DNA from 3 places in the Staphylococcus sp. CoH_129_LAB_1 genome. Region 2 is predicted to be linked to each of the others. Evidence: riboswitches for the same ligand, from Rfam matches in the RefSeq annotation. Region 2 holds a riboswitch; each other region holds the start of a gene.

Region 1 (7,772 bases), on a different contig from region 2:
ATGTGAGAAACGGAGGTGAATGACATGATATATCACGAAATCATTACAGAACTCAGTAGTTTAAATAAAACACCACAAACGATAATCGCCCAATATGAACGTATTGAATTTGGTCAATCATACACTAACGATGAAAAATTATTAAATTGCTATTTCACTAAAATCTTCTACAAATTAAACCAAAGTCATACACTACGTCCTTATTTAAAACTCATCGCGACTAATCCATCTGAATTAATAGAATGGTTCATTCTTTATTCATATATAACCAACGTGCTGATACTTTGAAAGAAGCCATTAATTTATATGAAACAGAATCTCATCAAGCACGTATGGAAGGACAACAACAACAAATTCTTTCTACTGTTACTCAAACAAGTGTAGATGCTAAAGCAGCAAAATACGCGTCAGAATTAGCAGCATCCAATTCCCAAGCATCTGCAATATGGGCAGAAAGAGCGGCACATAGCGCTAGAGCAGCCAATGAAAATGCCACAGAAGCTTCTCAAAAAGCAGGCGCAGCAGCAACTCATGCGTACAAAGCAAGAAAAAATACTGAAAAATAGATATTAAATAAAACACCTTCTAACCAAAAATGCTAGAAGGTGTTTTATAATATGTTCACTACCCGTCTATCTCAAATCCCATATCTTCAATCATTTGGTAATCAAGCTCATTAGGTTGTCCGCCTGTCACAAGATAATCTCCGACAAAAATAGAGTTAGCTGCTTGAAGTGCTGTTGCTTGTAGTGAACGTAAATTTACTTCACGACCGCCCGCAATTCGAATTTCTTTTGTAGGATTAATCAATCTAAACATTGCTAAGATACGTAAACACTTTATTGGAGATAGTAAATCTAATCCACCAAACTTCGTTCCTTTAATTGGATGTAAAAAGTTAACAGGAATACTGTCTGCATCAATCTCTTTTAATGCAAACGCCATATCGATAATATCTTCATCTGTTTCTCCCATCCCACAAATCACGCCAGAACAAGGGGAGATGTTGTGTTCTTTCATCACTTCCACTGTATTCACTCTATCTTTATATGTATGCGTTGACACGACTTCTTCATGGTAACGTTCACTTGTATTTAAGTTATGATTGTAACGATCAACACCTGCTTCTTTTAACTGTGTTGCTTGTTCATCATCAACTAAACCTAAACACGCACAGATTTTAAGTTGGGGATGAATAGCTTTAATATCTTCTACCGTATCACAAATATGATTTACTTCTTTATTCGAAGGACCACGTCCACTCATTACAATACAATACGTCCCAATTTTATGGTCTGTCGCGACTTGTGCCCCTGCTTTAATTTGTTCTTGATCTACTAAAGCATAACGCTGTTTTTCTTTCATTTTGACAGATTGACCACAGTAACCACAATCTTCCGGACAAATGCCACTTTTCGCGTTGAGAATCATATTAAGTTTTACTTTTTTACCATAATAATGCTTTCTTACTATATAAGCTTCATTTAATAATTCAAACGTATCAATCGTATCGTCTTGAAATAGACTTAGACACTCTTCTTTAGTTAACGCTTCTCCATTCAATACACGTTCTGCTAGATTTAATGTCATGATGTTTGTCACTCCTATCTTTTAAAATACACTAATAAAACTCATAATTGTAAACTTTATATGTTTATAAGTTTACATTATTCTTTGATTAAATCAAAGGATGTTTTAAAATGAAATGGTCTGTGAGTCTAACCTCAGACAACCCGAAGTATAACTTGTGACTATTAAATATTTGAATACCTTATAAAAAAACTTGAGCCTACATATGTAAAATACATATAGTAGGCTCAAGCGATTTAATATAGCTATTTATTTTGTAATACGTGTACCAATCTTACCTTTTAACGCATCATTTAAACCTGATAAAGAGGTAATTAATACACTACCTTTTGGATTCTTTTCAATAAATTGAAGAGCTGCTTCTACTTTTGGCAACATACTGCCTTTTGCAAATTGATTATCCGCAATATAGCCTTTCATCTCATCGACTGTGACGTCACCTAGTCCTTCTTGATTATCTTTTTCGTAATTAATATAAACATAATCAACAGCCGTTAAAATAATCAATTGATCCGATTGTAAGTGTGCAGCTAGTAATGCACTTGTCTTATCTTTATCAATGACTGCATCGACACCTTGATAACGACCTTGTTCCTTAACAACTGGGATACCGCCGCCACCCGCTGCAATCACAAGCGTGCCATGTTTAATAAGTGTTTCAATACTATTAAGTTCAACAATGTTAATAGGTTGAGGAGAAGGCACAACGCGACGATACCCACGTCCTGCATCTTCCATAAAAGTATATCCTTTTTCTTCTTTTGTTTTTTCAGCTTGTTCTTTAGTATAGAATAGTCCAATAGGTTTCGTTGGATGTTGAAACGCTGGATCATCGTTTGCTACTTCGACTTGTGTCACAAGTGTCACGACTTCTTTATTAATCCCTAGTGCATGTAATTCATTAAGTAAGCTTTCTTGCATCTGATAACCGATATACGCCTGACTCATTGCGCCACATTCAGGGAATGGGAAAGGCGGGCCTTGTTCATGTTCCGCTGCATAATTTAACCCTAAATTAATACTTCCCACTTGTGGTCCATTCCCATGACTAATGACCACTTCATATCCTTTGTTGATTAAACCGACTAATGATTGAGCTGTACCTTTTACAAGCTCTAATTGTTCTTTCGGTGATTCTCCTAAAGCATTACCACCCAATGCTACTACGATTTTAGACATCCATAGGTCCCCCTTTTTCTCTATTCGCCTAAAGTTGCCACCATTACTGCTTTAATCGTATGTGCTCTGTTTTCGGCTTCTTGAAAGACAACAGAACGATCACTTTCAAAGACCTCATCTGTGACTTCCATTTCATTCAAACCATATTTTTCTTTAATTTGTTTACCAATTTCTGTTTCTGCATTATGGAAAGCAGGTAAACAGTGTTCAAAAATGGTATGTGGATTCCCTGTTTTTTCAATCATTTCTTTGGTTACACGATAAGGTTCTAATAACTTAATACGTTCTTCCCAAATGTCGTCAGGTTCTCCCATTGACACCCATACATCCGTAGCAATTACATCTGACCCTTTTATACCTTCATCAATATCATCTGTCACTAAGATTTTGCCACCATTTTTATCTGCCAGTGACTGACATGTTTTTAGTAAGTCATCTTTAGGTCTTAACTCTTTCGGACAGATAAGGTGAAACGTCATCCCCATAATTGCTGCCCCTTTCATTAACGCATTGGCCATATTATTTCGTCCGTCTCCCACATATGTGAAATGAATATCTTCATACGGCTTACCTAACGCCTCTTTTGCAGTTAAGAAATCAGCAAGGACTTGTGTTGGATGATCTTCATCTGTTAAACCATTCCAAACAGGAACACCTGCATAGTCGGCAAATTCCTCGATGGTACGTTGAGAGAAGCCACGATATTCGATACCGTCATACATACCGCCTAAAACACGTGCCGTATCTTTAGGTGTTTCTTTCACACCCATTTGCGTTCCCGTAGGTCCAAGATAAGTGACATGTGCGCCTTGATCATATGCAGCTGTTTCAAAAGCACAACGTGTACGAGTAGAATTTTTTTCAAAAATTAAAGCAATATTTTTTCCTTTTAATCTTTGTTGTTCAATTCCAGCATATTTTGCACGTTTTAAATCTTCAGAGAGATTAAGTAAGAATTCCATTTCTTTTTTTGAAAAATCAAGTAATGTTAAAAAATTTCTATTTCTTAAATTTTGCATCTTGATCCACTCCTTTGTCAGAAATTTAACATTTAAAACCCAATACACATAATGTGTAACTTTTTATTATATTATTACACAAAAAGAAGAACATATAAATTTAAAATGGATAATAAAAAAACTTCTTTGCCATATTTTGACAAAGAAGTAACTCATGTTTATGCTGTTTTAACTTTTCTTTTTTCTTCACGATCTATCATATCTTGTTTTGTAACAATTGGATATTTTTTAAATGCAAGAGAACCAAGGAAGCCTGCTAAACCACCTACAATGGCCATTACAACACCATAGATAATCACTTTCATTGGACTATTAAAACCAAACATCACTAAGAATCCTGCAATTGGTGTCGCTGTACCTGTTGCATCATTGATCATACCAGATAAAGCGATAATTAAACCTGCAGCAGCTCCTCCAAAAAAGTTTGTCACATACACTGGTATCGGATTAGCAGAGACAATATCAGCTTGAGATAACGGTTCAATACTTACTGAAATTGTTGATTTACGATCGCCTAATTTTAAACGATGGAAAAGCGTACCATTCAAAAATGCCGAACTAAATGCAGCCATAGCACCAATTGCCATTGGTACGCCAGTTAAACCAAGTAATGCGGTTAAAGCCATTGAACTTAACGGTGCTGTACCTACAACGGTAATAATGCCTCCAAGAATAATCCCCATTATAATTGGATTTGTGTCCGTACTACTTTTAATAATGTCACCAATTTTTAGTAATGTATTATTCACTACTGGCGTTAAACCCGTCGCAATTAAACGTGCCAGTGGTGCAAGAAGAACGATTGAACCAATAAGATCTACACCATCTGGAACATATTTTTCTGTATATTTCATAAGATAACCTACAATATACCCAGCAAAGAAGCCTGGAAGTAAGTCTAAACCACCACAAGCAGCTCCAATAACTAATGCATACACAGGTGAAACACCAATAGCCAAGGCAGTTAACCCAGCAGCAGCGACACCACCTAGACCTCCCGCAGCGTCACCTAGTTGTTCTAAAAATTTAATACCAAATACTTCTCCACCTACATATTTGTTAAAAGCTTCTACTAAAAATGTCGCAATAGCTGCGTTGGCTAAAGCTCCCATCGCACGCATACCACTAGGTGCTTTATATGTAAATAACGTAAAAATCACTAAGACTAAAACTAAAAACAACGTGCCAATTAGTAAATCCATAATCTACTGTCATCCCCTTATTTTTAATTTAGACGTGAGGTATGGCTTCAAATCAGACAATATCTCACTACTTACTTTCTTCCTTAGTAGACAGTTTACTAAAAAACGAAATATATTTCACGGAATTTTTTAAATTTTTAAATTAAATTGAAAAATTTGTTTATTTTTTACTTAATTACTTCAAAATATATCTATCTTACACATTATGAAATGATTGATAAAATGATATAAATATACAAATGAAATAACCTGATAAAGTAAATGTAAACAAAATATCAGATTTAATTAACCTAGAATATATGTTATGTTAAATGTATATAACAACATATTCACTAGGGGTGCGATTGATTGCTGAGAGAAAGTACTTACTTTCAACCCTTAAACCTGTTGGTTAGTACCATCGTAGGAAAGTGACTTACATATTACTTGACGTCTTTCAGTATTCACTTTTTTGCGTAGAAAATTGAGTTATTGGAGGATTTTTTTATGGAGAAATTAAGAGTTGGTTTAGAATGGTTTTTAAATCCTGATCACATGCCATTAATTTTAGGTATAGAAAAAGGATGGTTTAAGGAACAAAATTTAGAGATTGAGATGATTGAACCTGAAGAACATTTTGATGCTTTAGATGAAATCGAAAAAGGTACAATGGATATCGCAATTACAGAACCTATCCATTTAGTAGAAGATAAAGCATCTAACCAAAATGTTGTAGGCTTTGCAAGATTCTTACATACCAATGGCGGTATAATGTATAAAAAAGATAAAGGTATTAAAACACCAAAAGATTTAATTGGCAAACGTCTCCAGTACCCAGGAGCTCCAGGTCTTGGTGGTATTGCTATTGCAAAAACCATGATTGAAACTGATGGTGCTCAATATACAGATGGTGATATTATACCAGTAAATAATAGTTTTTATCATACTGATGCATTATTAAATGATAAAGCAGATGCCGCAACACTTATCTTTGAAAATTTTGAAATTTTAGAAGCCAAAAGTAAAGGATTAAATGTCGATTATTTCGCATTAAAAGATTACAATGTTCCTGACTTTTGCCAATTAATTTTTATCACTACCCCTGATAAGTTACACTCTGAAGAAGAAAAAATCAAAACATTTATTAAAGTTATACAAAAAGCAATTCAATACATTAAAACTAATCTTGAAGAGGCAATTCATATCTACTCTTCATATACAAATACAGATGTAAGCGATGATTTAAATAAATCTACAATACAAGCAACCGCTAAATGTTTCACTAACGATTTATCAATGAGTTCTGACTTTTACAATGATTTACAATTATGGTTAAAAGAAACAGGTAAAATTAAACAAACAATTGAACCTAAAGAATATTTTACAAATCAATTACTATTTAGTAGATATGCTAACTAATCTCAAGTTTACATTCAGAGTCTCTACAATTTTTAAATTGTAAGAGACTCTTTTACTTCTAAAATATTGCCATACTCTTCAATATCTAAATATATTTCTTCATTTTTAGCATTGCCGCCACCCAATCTTTGCATTGACTGAACTCCTTCATTTTTCCTTAATTGAGAAAGAACATGTTTAGAAACATGAAGCTATAGCACCAGTAGCGCCACCAGATATGCCGTCAATAACAGCATCAGCAGCTGTACCTAAAGCACATTTATCCCAATTTGTTTTGTCGTCTTACCATCTGATAATGTTAAAATTTCATTATCATCTATTTTACAAGTAATATTACTATCGGTAATAGATAAATGTAGAACACTTTTATTTTTTGGATTTAAGTTACTAATACCATCTTGTTTGTCAGCTGCATGAATTTGATTAGCATTAGATACTACTATTGGAGCTACAACAGACTCTGTTACAATAGATACACTTAACAATACTTTTGATAACATATATTGCTTCATATCTAAAACTCTCCTTTTTTATTATTCATAAATTCATATTATCAAAAGGTTACATATATTAATTAAAAGGTTCTCAAATGTATCAACATAGTTCTCAACTTCTATAGGAGCAAGTATTGGTAGACCAATAGGAGCGGGATTAGATTTAGTAGTCGTACAGGTATATTACTCTTATCTGAATAGAAATTTTTCAGAGGTAAATCTGCTAGTGATATTGTTAAGGATAAAGCTAATGAAAAAAATGAGTGTTATAAGAAATTTTGATATATAGAAGAGTTTCAAAAATTTAGTGTCTGATAGCATAATAATGTAAAACATTTTGGGACATCAATCAGTTCAATATTTTCATAAAGGTGGCTGAATAAATTGGAAGAATCATTAAATCGTTTAAGAAAACCAGCAATACAAGTAATAAATATATTCTCATTATTGTTTATATTTTTCTCATATATACAATATCAATTTGATCTTACACTTGAAAGAACACCTAATTATCTAATCATTACTACAGGTCTTGCATTTGTTGTTAATTTGCTTGGACTATTCCAATTTTTTGAAAAGAAAATTGATAATCCCATAAATAAAGCGAAGCGATATTTAATAGTAAATATATTAAGTCTCTATGTCTCATATCTAACTTTTTATAATTTATATTTTTTTGTAGCCGCTGAACATCAATATTATTTAGATAAATATTGGTATATCGGTTTTATAACATTACTTGTTTGTTCAACTATGCATATATTAAGTGTATTACTAATGAGATTCTCTCCCAAGTGGTTAAAATATGATAAAAGAATAGTCATTATTATTTTGAAGGCTATTGCTTCGTTGATATATATACAAAAAATTATAGAATATATAATAATTCC
Region 2 (7,772 bases):
ACTTTAATGTTAGAGGTTGAAATTACAAAAATTAAAGGTCCTATTGGAAAAGGTATAGCAAAAGCTACTGTTGATGGACAACTTGCTTGTAGTTGTGAACTTACTTTTGCTATTCAAGATGCTTAATTAAAAATAGAGTAGTAGCGAAATAACTCATTTCGTTACTACTCTATTTTTATCTTTCAAATTTTTCTTCTTTTAATTTTGGCTTAGATTGCATCATTCTGTTGAATGTGGTTTTTAAATCTTCTCCTGATAATCCTTCATCAATAAGTTGTTCTAATAGAGTTTCTGCGTATACTTGTCGATGTGTATAAATATGACACTCGAAAATAATTGACATTTTTCCTTCAAATAGAGAAATATTTTTTATTGTTGCATCAAATAATGCTGGATCATTCGAAGGTCTAGTAATCACTACTCTTATATCTAATAATGTTTGTGATTCATAATATTTTTGCATTGTATCATAATGCGTATCTGAAATGACAATTTCTAGTAGCCAACCTGTACCACTATTTTCTTTATTTATAATTACACCATCATAAAGTTCAAATTCTGAAATCCTATTACTATCGCTTACTATTTGAAATCGAACTGCTTTAAAAGTCTTCATAATATTTCACCCATACTCTTAAAAATTTTTAAATTATATGATTATCGTTTTTTTGTTAAATAAGCTTCCTCATTTTTTACTATTTTTCTTAAATATATCAGATATTAATTCTAAAAAGGTAAAAAATCTGAAAAAATAGCTTTTTGACGTTATATTAAAATCTATTTAATATAACGATATAAGGAGGTGACACATGTTAAATAAGATAGTAATCGTAGGTCGTATGACTAAAAATGCGAAAATTTATGACAATGAGGAGGTGAAGATTGCAACGTTTAGTGTGGCTACTGAACGTAATTATAAAGATGAAAATGATGAAATAGCCAGTGATTATATATTTTGTAAAGCATTCGGTAAGATGGCTACCAATATTGAAAAATATACTTCTCAAGGGTCATTAGTAGGTATCACTGGTCAAATGCGTTCTCGTAAATATGAAAAGGAAAATCAAACTCATTTTGTAACCGAATTATATGTTGAAACAATTAAATTTATGTCCCCAAAGTTAAATAAAGAAATACTCTCAGATAGCTCACTTATTACAGACACTTATCCATTTGATAATCACGAATTAATTAATATAAACTAAAGCTCTCTATTTTTAATACTCCAACCCTTTCCAATTAATATAAATCTTTCAATTATACTCAAATATACTCAAGAGGTCGGTATAAATATGCCGACCTTTTTAATAATTTATAAGACAGTAGCTACAATTAATTCGTTAGATAATTTAAAAAAGCACGGTCCATTTTCTGAAATATTACAAAGTCATTACAATTGATTTTACTATTATATATACAATAAATACTGCTATTAAAGTTTTCGTAGCAAATATTTAATAAGAACTATTTACATATCTATGTAATTTTAATGTAAAAAAAGCACGTTTTTTTTTATTTCACTGTAACCTGTTAGGCCTTCTTAGATGTTAGAGTAGTACTCGTAAAATAATTAGAAAACAAATGACTTAGGAGGATTTTACTATTATGAAAAAGACAATTATTGCATCTTCATTAGCAGTAGGATTAGGATTAGTAGCAGGAAACGTAAGTCATGCTGATGCAAGTGAAAATCAAATTAATAAAGAAAAATTAGCTCAATTAGCGGAATCTAACGATCAATCATTAAATCAACATCCTATTCAAGAAGGATCATATAATTACCAATTTAATTTAAATGGTAAGACTTATCATTTTTGGTCAGATGGAACATATTTTAAATGGGAATATTATCCATCAAACGGTTTAACTGAAAATAGTACTAATCAAAACGTAGCTTCTACTCAAACAACACAAAATGTATCTTACCAAAATAATAATTATAATAACATAAATCAATCAGCTTCAACTTCAAATGTAAGTCAACACTATACAAATGAAGCTCAAACACAACAAGCACCAAAAACAACACAAACTAAACAAGCAACTCAAACACAACAAGCACCTGCTAATGCAACTACAAATCAACCTAAACAATCAACAAGCGGTTCATCAGTAAATGTAAATAGTCATTTACAACAAATCGCTCAACGTGAATCAGGTGGAGATATTCATGCAATCAACCCTTCTTCTGGTGCAGCAGGTAAATATCAATTCTTACAATCAACTTGGGATTCAGTAGCACCAGCACAATATAAAGGTGTATCACCAGCACAAGCACCTGAAAGTGTTCAAGATGCTGCGGCAGTAAAACTTTATAATACTGCAGGTCCATCTCAATGGGTTACAGCGTAAAACTTAATAAATAAATTAATAGTGCCTGGGACATTATGAGTTGTCTCAGGCCTTTTTAATATATTGACAATCGATGACTGATTAAAAAGAGTTTTGTACCATGCGTTGTTTATTATAGTTATAAAAGTTTGGGACATAAAGTTTCTGGATAAGTGAAAAAAGATAAATTCTATTGAAATAATATAGAACTTGTCTTTTTTATAAATTTTTGATTATTTTCAACTCGTTGGGTTGCTCGTCTTCTTATATCGAGTGCCATTAGTAGAGCGAGTTGAGTCATGTTATATTCTTTATATATAAGGAACCTTGTTAATTTAGTTTATTGATATTTATTAAATTATACGAAAGGGCCTTATTTTTTTTTAAGTATTTCAATGTAAAATTATATATAAACACAAAGTATTTTGGTGAGACTCTTGTGGGAACAGGACAAGCTAAAGACTACAGGATGAAGCTGTCATCTAAGAAAGCGAGCCAACAATACGTAGTATTGTAAATAAAGAAGTCAGTAAATGAATTTATAATAAACGCAATTACTGGCTATTTTGATAGGAATTATGTCCCGGTCTCTCATTAATTTTATTTCACATCTTTTTTTATTTGAATTATAACAATGGTTTTGTTATGGTTAAATTAATTGAAAACTACTAGGGGAGCCTTATAATATGGCTGAGATGAAGGATTCAGACCCTTATAACCTGATTTGGTTAATACCAACGTAGGAAAGTAGTAATACATATTCACTCATTCTATTTTTTGAATATTGACTACATTTCTACGTTGAAATGTAGTTTTTTTATTTAAGGAGGAATAGTTAATGAGTTTTTCAGATGAATTAAAACAAGCGTCAAAACCAATTATTGAGGAAATTTATAATGATGGTTTTATTCAAGATTTATTAAAAGGAAAATTATCAAAACAAGCAGTGCGCCAGTACTTACGTGCTGATGCTTCTTATTTAAAAGAATTTACTAATTTATATGCCTTACTTATTCCTAAAGCACCTAGTATGAAAGATGTAAAATTCTTAGTAGAGCAAATTGAATTTATGTTAGATGGCGAAGTAGAAGCCCACGAAATTTTAGCTGACTATATTAATGAATCATATGAAGAAATTGTAAAAGAAAAAGTATGGCCACCTAGTGGAGATCATTACATTAAACATATGTATTATCATGCGTATACACATGAAAATGCTGCATATACTATTGCTGCAATGGCACCATGTCCTTATGTATATGAAGTCATTGCCAAATGGGGTCTAGAAGATTCAAACCTTAATAGAGATGCACTTACTGCTAAGTGGTTTGATTTTTATAGTACAGAAATGGCTCCTTTAATTGAAGTGTTTGATCGTTTATTAAATGAACTAACGGAACATTGTACTGAAAATGAAAAAAGAGAAATTAAAGAAGCGTTTTTACAAAGTACTATCCACGAACGTCATTTCTTTAATATGGCCTATATTGATGAGAAATGGGATTTTGGAGGAAAAAATCATGAATAAACCTAAGATTGCATTAACAATTGCCGGTACTGATCCTTCCGGTGGTGCTGGAGTTATGGCAGATTTAAAATCATTCCATGCTTGTGGAGTATATGGAATGGCTACTATTACAAGTATTGTGGCTCAAAATACTAAAGGAGTTCAACATATTCATAATCTAGAAACTAGTTGGGTTAAAGAACAATTAGATAGTGTATTTGATGATGAATTACCTCATGCAATTAAGACTGGAATGATTGCTACACATGAAACGATGGAACTGATTCAAACGTATTTAAAAAAGCATAGCGATATTCCCTATGTTATCGATCCAGTTATGCTAGCTAAAAGTGGCGATTCCTTAATGGATGATGAAACAAAAAAACATCTTCAGGAAACGCTCTTACCATTAGCTGATGTCGTTACTCCTAACATTCCTGAAGCTGAAGAAATTACTGGTTTGAAAATTGATACTGAAAAAAATATTCGTAAAGCAGGTCACATATTTATAAATGAAATAGGAAGCAAAGGTGTCGTCATTAAAGGTGGTCATTCTGCTGATTTAAAAAATGCTAAAGACTTTTTATTTACTAAAGATGATGTCTATACATTTGAAGAGAAGCGATTTAATACGCCACATACTCATGGTACAGGTTGCACATTCTCAGCTGTTATCACAGCCGAACTCGCTAAAGGCAAAACAATTTATGAAGCTGTAAAAAAAGCTAAAAAATTTATTTCATTAAGTATTGAACATACACCTGAAATCGGTCAAGGACGTGGTCCGGTAAACCATTTCGCTTATATGAAGAAAGTTGGTTTAGACGATGAATAGTTTAGAAAAGATAAGACAAGAGAATCCACTAGTAGTCTGTTATACCAATGATGTAGTTAAAAATTTCACTGCGAATGGACTCTTGAGTATTGGTGCAAGTCCAGCAATGAGTGAAGCTCCAGAAGAAGCAGAAGAGTTCTATAAAGTAGCAGGGGCACTACTTATAAATATTGGGACATTAACTAAAGTAAATGAAAAAGATATTTTAAGAATCGGAAAAATTGCTAATAGACAAGGTACACCCATTGTATTTGATCCAGTTGCAGTAGGTGCATCAACATATCGTAAACAATTTTGTGAAACTTTTCTTTCTGAAATAAATGTTTCTGTAATTAAAGGAAATGCATCTGAAATTCTTACTCTAGTAGATTCAAATACTACAATGAAAGGCACTGATGGAGAAACAGACTTAGATGTAGTGACAATCGCTAAAAAAGCTTATGAAAAATATCAAACAGCAATTGTTATTACAGGTAGAGAAGATGTTATTATTCAAGATAATCAAATTGTCAAATTAACAAATGGTTCTCCATTACTTGCAAAAATCACAGGCGCTGGTTGTTTATTAGGCGGTTTAATTGCTGGATTTTTATTTAGAAATACACATCCATCATTACAAGTATTAGAAGAATCAGTAAGTTATTATAATATTGCCGCAGAGATTGCTGAAAAAAGCGAAAAGGTTAATGGACCTGGAACATTCTTACCTCAATTACTTGATGAAATGTATCAACTTAACTATGATACTTATAAACAATTTGTAAAACGTGAAGAGGTTTAAATATGTTTGATTCAAAAAGTTTACAAGTCTATTTTATATGTGGAACACAAGACATAATCGGTGATCAAAACATTAAAGATGTTTTAAAAGCAGCATTAGAATCAGGAGTTACTTTATTTCAATTTCGTGAAAAAGGGCCAAATGCTTTAGTAGGGGATGAAAAAGAAGCCTTAGCTAAGGAATTGAAAACACTTTGCCATGAGTATAAAGTACCTTTTTTAATTAATGATGATGTGGATTTAGCTGAAAAAATTGATGCAGATGGTATACACGTAGGTCAAGATGATGAAATGATTGCTTCTTTTGCTGAACGTTTTAAAAATAAAATTATAGGATTAAGTGTAGGTAACGTAAAAGAATATCAACAGTCAGATTTAGAACATGTAGATTACATAGGCGTGGGTCCAATGTACGAGACATCTTCAAAATCTGATGCAAGTGCTCCTGTAGGTCCTAAAATGATTTCAACACTTAAAAAATTCAATCCAAGTTTACCTATGGTTGCAATAGGAGGAATTACTGAAGATAATTGTGAACCTATAGCTAAAGAAGGAGCGGATGGTGTTTCAGTTATTTCAGTCATTACACACAGTAAAAATATTGACAAGACTGTTAATAAATTAAAGCACTATTTCAAATAAATATCTCTTTTTTTCATTTTTTGTTTTCTAGTACACTCTAACTATGATAAAATAATTTCTATGTGAATATATCAATAGAGGTGTAAAAATGAAGAAGAAAGCGCTACTACCTTTGTTATTAGGGGTAATGGTCTTTTTAGCTGGATGTGACTATTCCAAATCTAGTAATAGAAATGGATTTTTCTACAATACATTCGTTGAACCAATGTCTAAAATTTTACATTGGTTAGGCCATTCTGTTTTTCATGATGATTATGGTATTGCAATCATCGTTTTAGTATTAGTTATTCGTATTATCTTATTGCCTTTCATGCTGTCAAACTATAAAAATAGTCATATGATGCGTGAAAAAATGAAAATTGCTAAACCTGAAGTAGAAGGTGTACAAGAAAAAGTTAAACGAGCACGTAATCAAGAAGAAAAAATGGCTGCTAATCAGGAAATGATGGAAGTTTATAAAAAATATGACATCAATCCTATGAAAAGCGCTTTAGGTTGCTTACCTGTTTTAATTCAAATGCCTGTTGTTATGGGATTATATTTCGTATTGCGTTATCGTATTGGTGGCGGTATTACAGAACATCCACATTTCTTATGGTTTAATTTAGTACATCCTGATATTTGGATTACTATTATTGCAGGTGTGTTATACTTTATTCAAGCATGGGTATCAAGTAAACAAATGCCTGAAGAACAACGCCAAATGACTTATATGATGATGATTGTTTCACCAATTATGATTATTTGGATTTCATTAAGTTCAGCTTCAGCACTAGGTTTATATTGGTCTGTCAGTGCGGCATTCTTAATTATTCAAACATTCTTTGCAAATAAACATTATGAAAAAGTCGCAAAACAAGAAGTTGGACCCATGATTGAAGCATATAAAGAAAATAATTCAAATAAAAAAGGGAAAAATACGCAAGTAGTTTCTAAAAATAATAAAAAGAAAAAATAATATAAGGTTAATACGAGAACGAAAAAAGAGTAGGAAAAGATTATGTGAAATCTTTTCCTACTCTTTTTTTATTCAGCTACATGCCATTCATTATAAAATTGAGTTAAAAATGCTTTCATAAACTCATGGCGTTCTTTAGCTAATCGATATCCAGTTGGTGTATGCATTAAACTTTTTAATTTTAGCAATTTATCATAAAAGTGTCTAATGGCTGAAGGAGGTAGATTGACTATTTCATCTTCTGAAGGAACCGAACTATGAGGAGATTCTGTCCACATAAGCTCATTAAAATGACCGGAAAATTGAAAAGCTCTTGCTATGCCTATAGCTCCAATCGCATCTAAACGATCAGCATCTCTAACAATTTGTCCTTCAATTGAAAGTTGAATATCATCATTTTTACCATTACTGTAACTCAAATGTTTAATAATAAAAATGACATGTTTTTGAACAGTATCTTCCAATTCTATTTCTTTAAAAAATCGATTTAATTCTCTTAAAGCATGCTTTTTATCAGTCAATTTATTATCTATGACATCATGCAATAAAGCCGACAATACTATTGTAAGAAAATCACCTTGATGTTCCTGTTTGGCAATATACTTAGCTAACGATGTAACACGTTCAATATGTGCAATATCATGACCTGAGTAATCATTTTTATGGAATTGATACATATATTCTTTAGCTAATGAAATTTGTTGTTCTTGTTTCATAAA
Region 3 (7,772 bases), on a different contig from region 2:
AATCCAATGATTAAATCATCTGATTGTTCAAGCTTGATAACTTGGTCTAAAAGTGTTTCATAATACGATTTTTTATTATTAAATTCGTTATTTTTATAAAGCAACTCTTCAATGATATATGTATACTCTGAAGGTAGGGCTTTACGTAGTTTTGAACGTGTATATTTTGAAGAACAATATGTGATTAAATCAATCAAACGTTCGATTGTCAGGATATACCATTCATTTAACTCCTGTTTTGAATTAAAGTCATTCTTAATGAGCTTTAACTTTTCTTCTGGATAATACACTAGCGCAGCTAAATCATCTATTTCTTTTTGAGATATGTTACCTGCAAAGATATCGTTAATTTTAGCACGGACATTACCAGAGCCATTTCTTAATACGTGTTGGAACGATTTATATTCACCGTGAAGATCGCTGACGAAGTGTTCAGTACCTTTTGGTAATTCTAAAACGGATTCTAGATTAATAATTTCTGTTGCAAGTTTTTCAGGACTATCAAATTGCTGAGATAGTAAATCTAAATACTTTTTCTTTAATTCACTTTCCGTAGATTGAGACATTTGATTTCACTCCTGTATGGGAAATTTATTAGATAGTAAGCAGAGTAATAAAACCGCTTACATAAATTATCGTTAAAAAGCATCACTTTTTCAACAGTGATGCTTAAATTGTTGTAAATTTAATTTGAAAGTAAAATTAATGTACTTATTTAGCGTTACTTTTTTTGAAGAATAGACGATAGAGTACATAAAGAATAATAATGATAAGAATCACATACATAAAATAAGAATATGTATGGATACCAGACATTAATACATCGAAACTATCGCTAAGAAGACGACCAAGTAAAATTAAGGCAAAGTTCCAAATCGTTGTGCCTAATAAAGATAAAGTCGTAAATGTTGCAACGTTCATCTTATTAATACCTGCTGGAATAGTGATTAATACACGTAAAACAGGAATGAAACGACATAATAGAACTGCCCATGCGCCATAACGTTTAAACCAGTCGTTTGCACGTTTAACATCATTCCCTTTAAGTTTGAACCATTTACCATACTTATCAACAAATCGATAAATACTTTCCTCTTTAATTAAACGACATAAATAATACAAAATAAGTAAACCGATAAATGAAGCAATTGTTGAAATAATAAATAAGACTAAAATTGAAAGGCCTGATTTCACTGACATTAAACCTGCAAATGTTAATATAATTTCAGAAGGAACAACAGGTAAGACATTTTCTAATAAAATAAGAATAAAAATGGCTGCGTAACCCCATTGTCCTATAAAGTTGGTAATTATTTGTTCCATTATAAAGTTAAACATCCTTCGAAAAAATTTACTCGAATAAAAAATTCATAGTAAGTTCATTATATAAGAATTTACTATGAATTGCTTGTTATAACAGTATATGAATTATGCAACCTATTTTAAGGATTTTAAATATTGATGATACAAATGTTCTGCTTCATCATCATCTTCAATGCCATAGACATTCATTCTACCATCTTTAAATAAGGTAATCTCGTAATTACCGTCTTTAATCAACTTTGCAAATGTAGTTGACTTTACGATATCGCCCGGGAAATGTTCAGCGTAGTCGAACGCAGTAGGTTGATATCTGAATAGGTAGGTCTTTCCACATAAACTTTCAATATTCTGTTGTTGTTTCGTTTCTAATAATTCATAATGACCTTTTCCACATACCTCACAGCCATTATCTTTCAAGATATCGACGTTCATCGCTTTATAATCGATATTAAATGTATCAAGAGTAATTAACTTATGAGAAAATCCATGACCAGATAAATAACGAATCGCTTCTGTGACCTCATAGCTTGCTACCTGTGTAATCACAGGCGGTAATACGCCATTAATAGCACAACTCTCTGCACTGGTTGGAATTTGTTTTAATAAACATTTCAAACAAGGTCCTTTAAAATCGATGCCATAAACGGTACCTTTACTGCCTACTGCAGCGCCATATACCCATGGAATATGATGTTTATGACAAGCTTCATTAATAAGGTAACGAATCTTGAAATGATCCATTCCATCAATGACGATATCGGGATTGGCCTCTTTTAAAATGTCCTCAATATTTGTAGAATCAATTTCTTGATAATACGTTCTCACGTCTACATTTGAATTAATGTGTGCAATCTGTTGTTTAATGGCATGAACTTTAGGACTCATATGGTTCGCATCTTCTTCGGTATAAAGAGCTTGACGATGTAAGTTGGATAAATCAACGATATCCATATCAACAATTGCCAAATGATGCGCGCCCATACGGGCTAAAATTTCCGCCACATGACTTCCTAATGCTCCTGCACCAAGTATTAAAATCTTTGCGTTGGATAGGGCAGTTTGGCCATCTTCTCCAAAAGCATGATAACGCAATTGACGATGATAACGTTGCATTATAAAAATCCTAAGCCTTCAGTAGGACTTGAAGCCTGTGCAGTATATTTTACTGGAATACGTCCTGCTTCATAAGATAAACGACCGGCATTAATACCGAGTTTCATTGCTTCAGCCATTTTGACTGGATCTTTGGCACCTGACACAGCAGTATTTAACAGAATAGCATCTGCACCTAATTCCATCGCATGACATGCATCTTTTGGAGAACCAATACCTGCATCAACAATAACTGGAACGTTTGAATTTTTAATAATATAACTTAAATTAAGTGGATTGTTAATGCCACGTCCAGTTCCAATTGGAGATGCGAGTGGCATGACAGCGTGTACGCCTAATTCTTCTAAACGTTTCGCTAAAACTACATCGTTAGAAACATAAGGACATACAATGTAGCCTTTGTCTAATAACACTTTACATGCTTCATATGTTTCAAATGGATCAGGTAGCAATGTTTCATCGTCGCCAATCACTTCGACTTTAATCATGTCACATACTCCAGCATGTTTTGCAATTTCAGCGATGCGAATCGCTTCTTCAGCAGTTTTGGCGCCAGCTGTATTTGGAAAAGTAATAAAGTCTTTAAGATTAATATTTGCTAATGGATTAGGCAAGTTTTTATCATATAAATTCATACGTCTTACGGCAAAAGTCAGCACATTGGCCTCTGCTGCTTCAATCGCCTTTGTTTGTGTAGCTTCATCTTCAAATTTACCTGTACCTAATAATAAACGAGATTTAATTTCTAATGGTCCAATTTTAAACATTTTATCCGCCTCCAACAAATTCTAATAATTCTAATCGATCATCTTCACGTACTGTATGTTGATCGTAGTCTTCTTGTTTAATTAAAGTTTTATTATGTTCGACAATGACACGTTTAGGATCTAATTCAAGAGATTCAAGTACAGATGTAATAGATTGTTCTGAATCAAAGTTAAACGTGTCACCGTTAATGATACACTTCATGATCTAACCTCCTTGAAACACTGAATGAGTCATACCGACGTGGCTTAACACCGGTGAGTATCCAATTGGCGATATCACGACCAATAATAGGTGAAAGTAAAATACCGTTACGATAATGACCAGAAATCACATATAAATCTTCATCAATACGGTCCATTATCGGTATTTCTCCTTCAGTATATGGACGTACGCCAGACCACTGTTTAATGACTTTGCCGTGTGCAAGTTCTGGTATACGTTCATTTGCACAGTGGTGTAACCAAGAGATACCATCGTCTGTATTACCAACTGAATAGTTATCAAATTCACTTGTGGCACCAATTAAGAAACGATTTGGATACTTTGGTACGATGTAACAGCCATTGGTCATAAATACGGTTTCTTTTAAATCCAAATGGTCATTTTCAATAAGTAAGACTTCACCTTTTACACCGACGACATCTCTAGGTAGTGAGTATTGAGTTAATAATTTAGATGTCCATGCGCCTGCTGCCACAATGACTTTCTTAGCTTGTAATGTGCCTTGTGACGTTTCAACATCGTAGTACCCATTTTGGCGCTGAACAGATTGTACCTCTGTATTGACATATCGCTTAATTTGACGTTGCTTTAAAGATGTAAATAAAGCTTTAGTATAGTGATTTGCATTAATTTGACCATCATTTGGAATGTAAATAGCCATTTCGCTTGATATCACTGTACCATGCGTTAAACGGGCAAGCTCATTATCAGAAAGGATAATTACGCTAGAATCTAGTGAACTTAAAAATTGATATTGCTTCTCTAAACTTTCAACATCTTCAGGACGATTAGCCACTTTAATTAAGCCAGAATTTTGAAACTGAATATCGATGCCGGTTTCGTCTTCTAAATCTTGGCATAATTGAGGAAAGAGACTTCTTGATTCAAGCGCTAATCTAAATAAATCAGTATCTTCAGTAAATTCATTTTGAGCACCTAACATACCACCTGCTTTATATGACGCGTGTTTACCTGGTACGTCACGATCGATAAGTGCAATGTCAAGGTGAGATTGACTTAATTGGCGTGCAATAGACATGCCAATGACACCAGAACCTATGATTAAAACATCATGCATCTTTCAACCACTCCTTTCTCAACAGTTCAATTTGTTGTAAAGATGCGTTCATAAAGAAAGAAATTGCACAAATTCCTTTAAACCCTTGAGGTAATTGAGGAATCGTTTTTTCAGTGATACCTCCAATGGCATAAATTGGAATAGGAATCTCTAACACACGTTGAATCTCTGCTTTTGATCGAGGCAATTGATTAGGTTTTGAAGACGTCTTAAAAATGTGTCCGAAAAAGACATAATCAAGATCGTGTTCATAAGCTGCTTTAACAGAGTCAAATGAATGTGTAGACATACTGACCTCAATATTTGGATGAATAGATTTATAGTTAAATGCATCGTCATCCATTTCTCGAAAATGAATTCTAGAGAGGTGAAGTTGTTCTAACAAGTGAATATCACTATGAATAATGATTTTTGATTTAGGAAATCCTTGTTCTATAAGTGATTTTAAAAATGAAGATAAGTCACTTGGTGTCATGGGAGTGCGAAACAATAACCCATCTATTCCATCTGAGATATCAAGAAAATGTTGTAAATCATCATTGGTTAACTCTTTATATTTCGTAATCGCTATAAAAATGAACATCACTCCTTATTAAACAAAAAAACGCTATGTCCCTGTCGTAGGGAAATAGCGTTTTGCTTAACTTTACGATATCCTAGTCGCCACTTTCCTACGCCAGTACAAACTGGATCAGGTTCCAGGAATTATAAAGTTCGTTCTTTACTCTCAGCCTTAAACAAAGGCACTTCCAGTGGATTGTTTATTCGGTTGTTTTTAAAATAAACATTAGCATTTTTGCTTCATTTTTATTCTACAACCTTTTCTAATAGAGTTCAATTACAAAAAAGATTAGATTTATAGCAATATACTTTTCATAACACATACCGCTTTTTATATAGCTATTTATAAATTAAATGAAAAATATTAAAAAAAGTAATTGTAAACGTTTACAAAAACTGTTAATATTATAAAAAATATATCAGAAAGCCTATGAGAAGGGGCTCGAAAGGCGGTTAAAAATAAAAGGGAACGACATGATTGGGAGTTTTCATTTTCAACTTGTAAGTAGAATCAACACAACTTTAAAGGGAAGCAGGAAAAATAATTATGGTACAAAGACAAAAGAAAAGTAATGTTCGTTGGTATTTCGCTCTCGCATTTTTTATTATTGGGGTAATTGCATATATGGATAGATCTAATATCTCATTTATCGCACCTCAAATGATGGAAGATCTTCACATGACAAAGCAACAATTTGGTTTATTAGCTTCATTCTTCTCACTAGGTTATGCATTGATGCAAGTACCTTCAGGTATGTTAGCAGAGAAATTTGGTCCACGTAAGATGATTTCAATTGCATTATTATGGTGGAGTGCATTTACAATTTTAACGGGAATGATTAAACATCATGGTCTATTATATTTAGTACGTTTCTTATTTGGTGTCGGAGAAGCGCCAATGTATCCATCTAATGCAGTATTCAATTCAACTTGGTTTGCTAAGGACGAAAAAGGGAGAGCATCGAGTGCGTTGTTAGCAGGATCATATTTCGGTCCAGTATTAGCACCAGTAATTACCATCGCAATTGTTAATGCATTTAACTGGCAAGCAGTATTCTATATTTTCGGTGCAGTTGGTATTGTGATTGCAGCACTTTGGGCAATTATTGCAAAAGATTTACCTGAGCAACATCGCATGGTCAATGATGCAGAAAAACAGTATATCATGCAACATCGTGATTTAGTAGAAACAACTAAATCCGTAGCACCTTGGAATCAATTTTTCAAACGCGTGAGTTTCTACGCAATTGCAGGACAATATTTCGTTGTTCAGTTCGTTATCGCTTTATTCTTAATTTGGTTACCTACTTATTTAACTGAACAATATCATGTACAATTTAAAGATATGACAATTAGCGCTTTACCATGGTTTATTATGTTTATTTTAATTTTATCTGCGGGTGCGATTTCAGATAAAATTTTACGTAGTGGCCAAAGTCGTTTTGTAGCGAGAGGATTAATTGCAATTGTTGGCTTTATCGTATTTGCTATCTCAATTTTCTTTGCAGTTCATACAGAAAGCTTATATGTAACCATTTTCTGGTTATCACTTGGCTTAGGTGGTATGGGTATTTCAATGGGAATGAGTTGGGCAGCAGCAAATGATATTGGACGTAACTTTGCTGGTACAGTATCTGGTTGGATGAACTTATGGGGAAATATTGGTGCGTTAATCAGTCCGTTTTTAGCAGGTGCATTAGTATCATCACTTGGCTGGACAATGACATTCCAATTATTAATTATTCCAGCGGTGATTGCAGCCGTATTATGGTTCTTCGTTACACCAGACAAACCATTAATTAAAGACGAAAGTAAACATATTAAATAATATTTACACATTATCCACAAAAGTGAAAGCCTGGGACATCATCAGTTGTCTCAGGCATTTTTAATATATTGACTGTCGATGACTGAATTAAAAATAAATGCGGCCTCTCTTCTTACTATCGTTTTCTTTTTATCATAGCCGGGTAAAACGTTATAATAATATTTGGAAGGTGATTATATGATTATTATTAATGCAAAACTTAAAATCAAAGAAGACGTTCGTGAAGATTATTTAGATTTAATGAATAAATTAGTTCAAAGTTCACGTCAAGAACCTGGTAATACATTTTATTCACATTATGAAGATGTAACTGAACATAATACCTTTGTTGTTGTTGAAAATTATAAAGATCAAGAAGCGGTTCAAGCACATAACCATTCAGATCACTTTAAAACATTTAGTGAAAACATTGGAAAATATGTAGCTGAAGAACCTGTCATTGATGTAGCAGAAACAAAATAGAAATTAAAAGATGCCTTGTCTAAGTATTGCTTGGGCAAGGCATCTGTCATGTTATCATGTAATGGTATAGATAAAGAAAGGAACGATAACATTGGGACATGTCATAAATTCATTAATCAGGTTTGATAAGTCAAAAATTAATATTTGGAAAGGTATACGCCAAGGCTTATTAATGATTATTCCAGCATTAATAGGTCATTTATTAGGGCATTTTAGTTTTGGATTGCTCGTAGCAACCGGAACTTTGGCACATACTTATGTATTTAAAGGTTCTGCACAATCCATGCTAAGAACAGTTATCATTTGTACACTTTCATTCACTGTGTGTATGATACTTGGTACCTTAACTGTCAGCCAGCCTGTCTTATACGGCGTATTATTATTATTTGTTACGGCTATTCCGTTTTACGTATTTAA

The links. Region 2 has a riboswitch for thiamine pyrophosphate ahead of tenA (thiaminase II). Riboswitches for the same ligand answer to the same signal wherever they lie in the genome.
Region 1: it holds a riboswitch for thiamine pyrophosphate, as region 2 does, so the genes downstream of both, AC2FB1_RS09440 (ABC transporter substrate-binding protein) here and tenA (thiaminase II) in region 2, are expected to answer to the same signal.
Region 3: it holds a riboswitch for thiamine pyrophosphate, as region 2 does, so the genes downstream of both, AC2FB1_RS01825 (thiamine phosphate synthase) here and tenA (thiaminase II) in region 2, are expected to answer to the same signal.

The regions. Positions count from the first base shown of each region.
Region 1 is NZ_JBXWKZ010000033.1:12,767-20,538, reverse strand. It holds gene AC2FB1_RS09475 (hypothetical protein) at 25-288, shown strand; gene AC2FB1_RS09470 (hypothetical protein) at 243-566, shown strand; gene bioB (biotin synthase BioB) at 625-1,590, opposite strand; gene arcC (carbamate kinase) at 1,840-2,769, opposite strand; gene argF (ornithine carbamoyltransferase) at 2,790-3,788, opposite strand; gene AC2FB1_RS09450 (PTS sugar transporter subunit IIC) at 3,947-4,948, opposite strand; partial or broken gene AC2FB1_RS09445 (hypothetical protein) at 4,908-4,991, shown strand; TPP riboswitch at 5,315-5,416, shown strand; gene AC2FB1_RS09440 (ABC transporter substrate-binding protein) at 5,477-6,388, shown strand; gene AC2FB1_RS09435 (hypothetical protein) at 6,637-6,900, opposite strand; gene AC2FB1_RS09430 (DUF5079 family protein) at 7,267-7,772, shown strand, end outside.
Region 2 is NZ_JBXWKZ010000012.1:33,152-40,923, forward strand. It holds gene fabZ (3-hydroxyacyl-ACP dehydratase FabZ) at 1-126, shown strand, start outside; gene AC2FB1_RS05250 (YwpF-like family protein) at 176-616, opposite strand; gene AC2FB1_RS05255 (single-stranded DNA-binding protein) at 810-1,205, shown strand; gene AC2FB1_RS05260 (transglycosylase family protein) at 1,606-2,352, shown strand; TPP riboswitch at 2,992-3,094, shown strand; gene tenA (thiaminase II) at 3,170-3,859, shown strand; gene thiD (bifunctional hydroxymethylpyrimidine kinase/phosphomethylpyrimidine kinase) at 3,852-4,673, shown strand; gene thiM (hydroxyethylthiazole kinase) at 4,666-5,454, shown strand; gene thiE (thiamine phosphate synthase) at 5,457-6,095, shown strand; gene yidC (membrane protein insertase YidC) at 6,184-7,053, shown strand; gene AC2FB1_RS05290 (HD domain-containing protein) at 7,122-7,769, opposite strand.
Region 3 is NZ_JBXWKZ010000003.1:42,057-49,828, forward strand. It holds gene AC2FB1_RS01795 (fructose-1,6-bisphosphatase) at 1-566, opposite strand, end outside; gene uptA (undecaprenyl phosphate transporter UptA) at 712-1,323, opposite strand; gene AC2FB1_RS01805 (HesA/MoeB/ThiF family protein) at 1,438-2,436, opposite strand; gene AC2FB1_RS01810 (thiazole synthase) at 2,436-3,203, opposite strand; gene thiS (sulfur carrier protein ThiS) at 3,205-3,405, opposite strand; gene thiO (glycine oxidase ThiO) at 3,389-4,504, opposite strand; gene AC2FB1_RS01825 (thiamine phosphate synthase) at 4,497-5,087, opposite strand; TPP riboswitch at 5,156-5,265, opposite strand; gene AC2FB1_RS01830 (pyruvate MFS transporter) at 5,613-6,893, shown strand; gene AC2FB1_RS01835 (putative quinol monooxygenase) at 7,071-7,355, shown strand; gene AC2FB1_RS01840 (FUSC family protein) at 7,447-7,772, shown strand, end outside.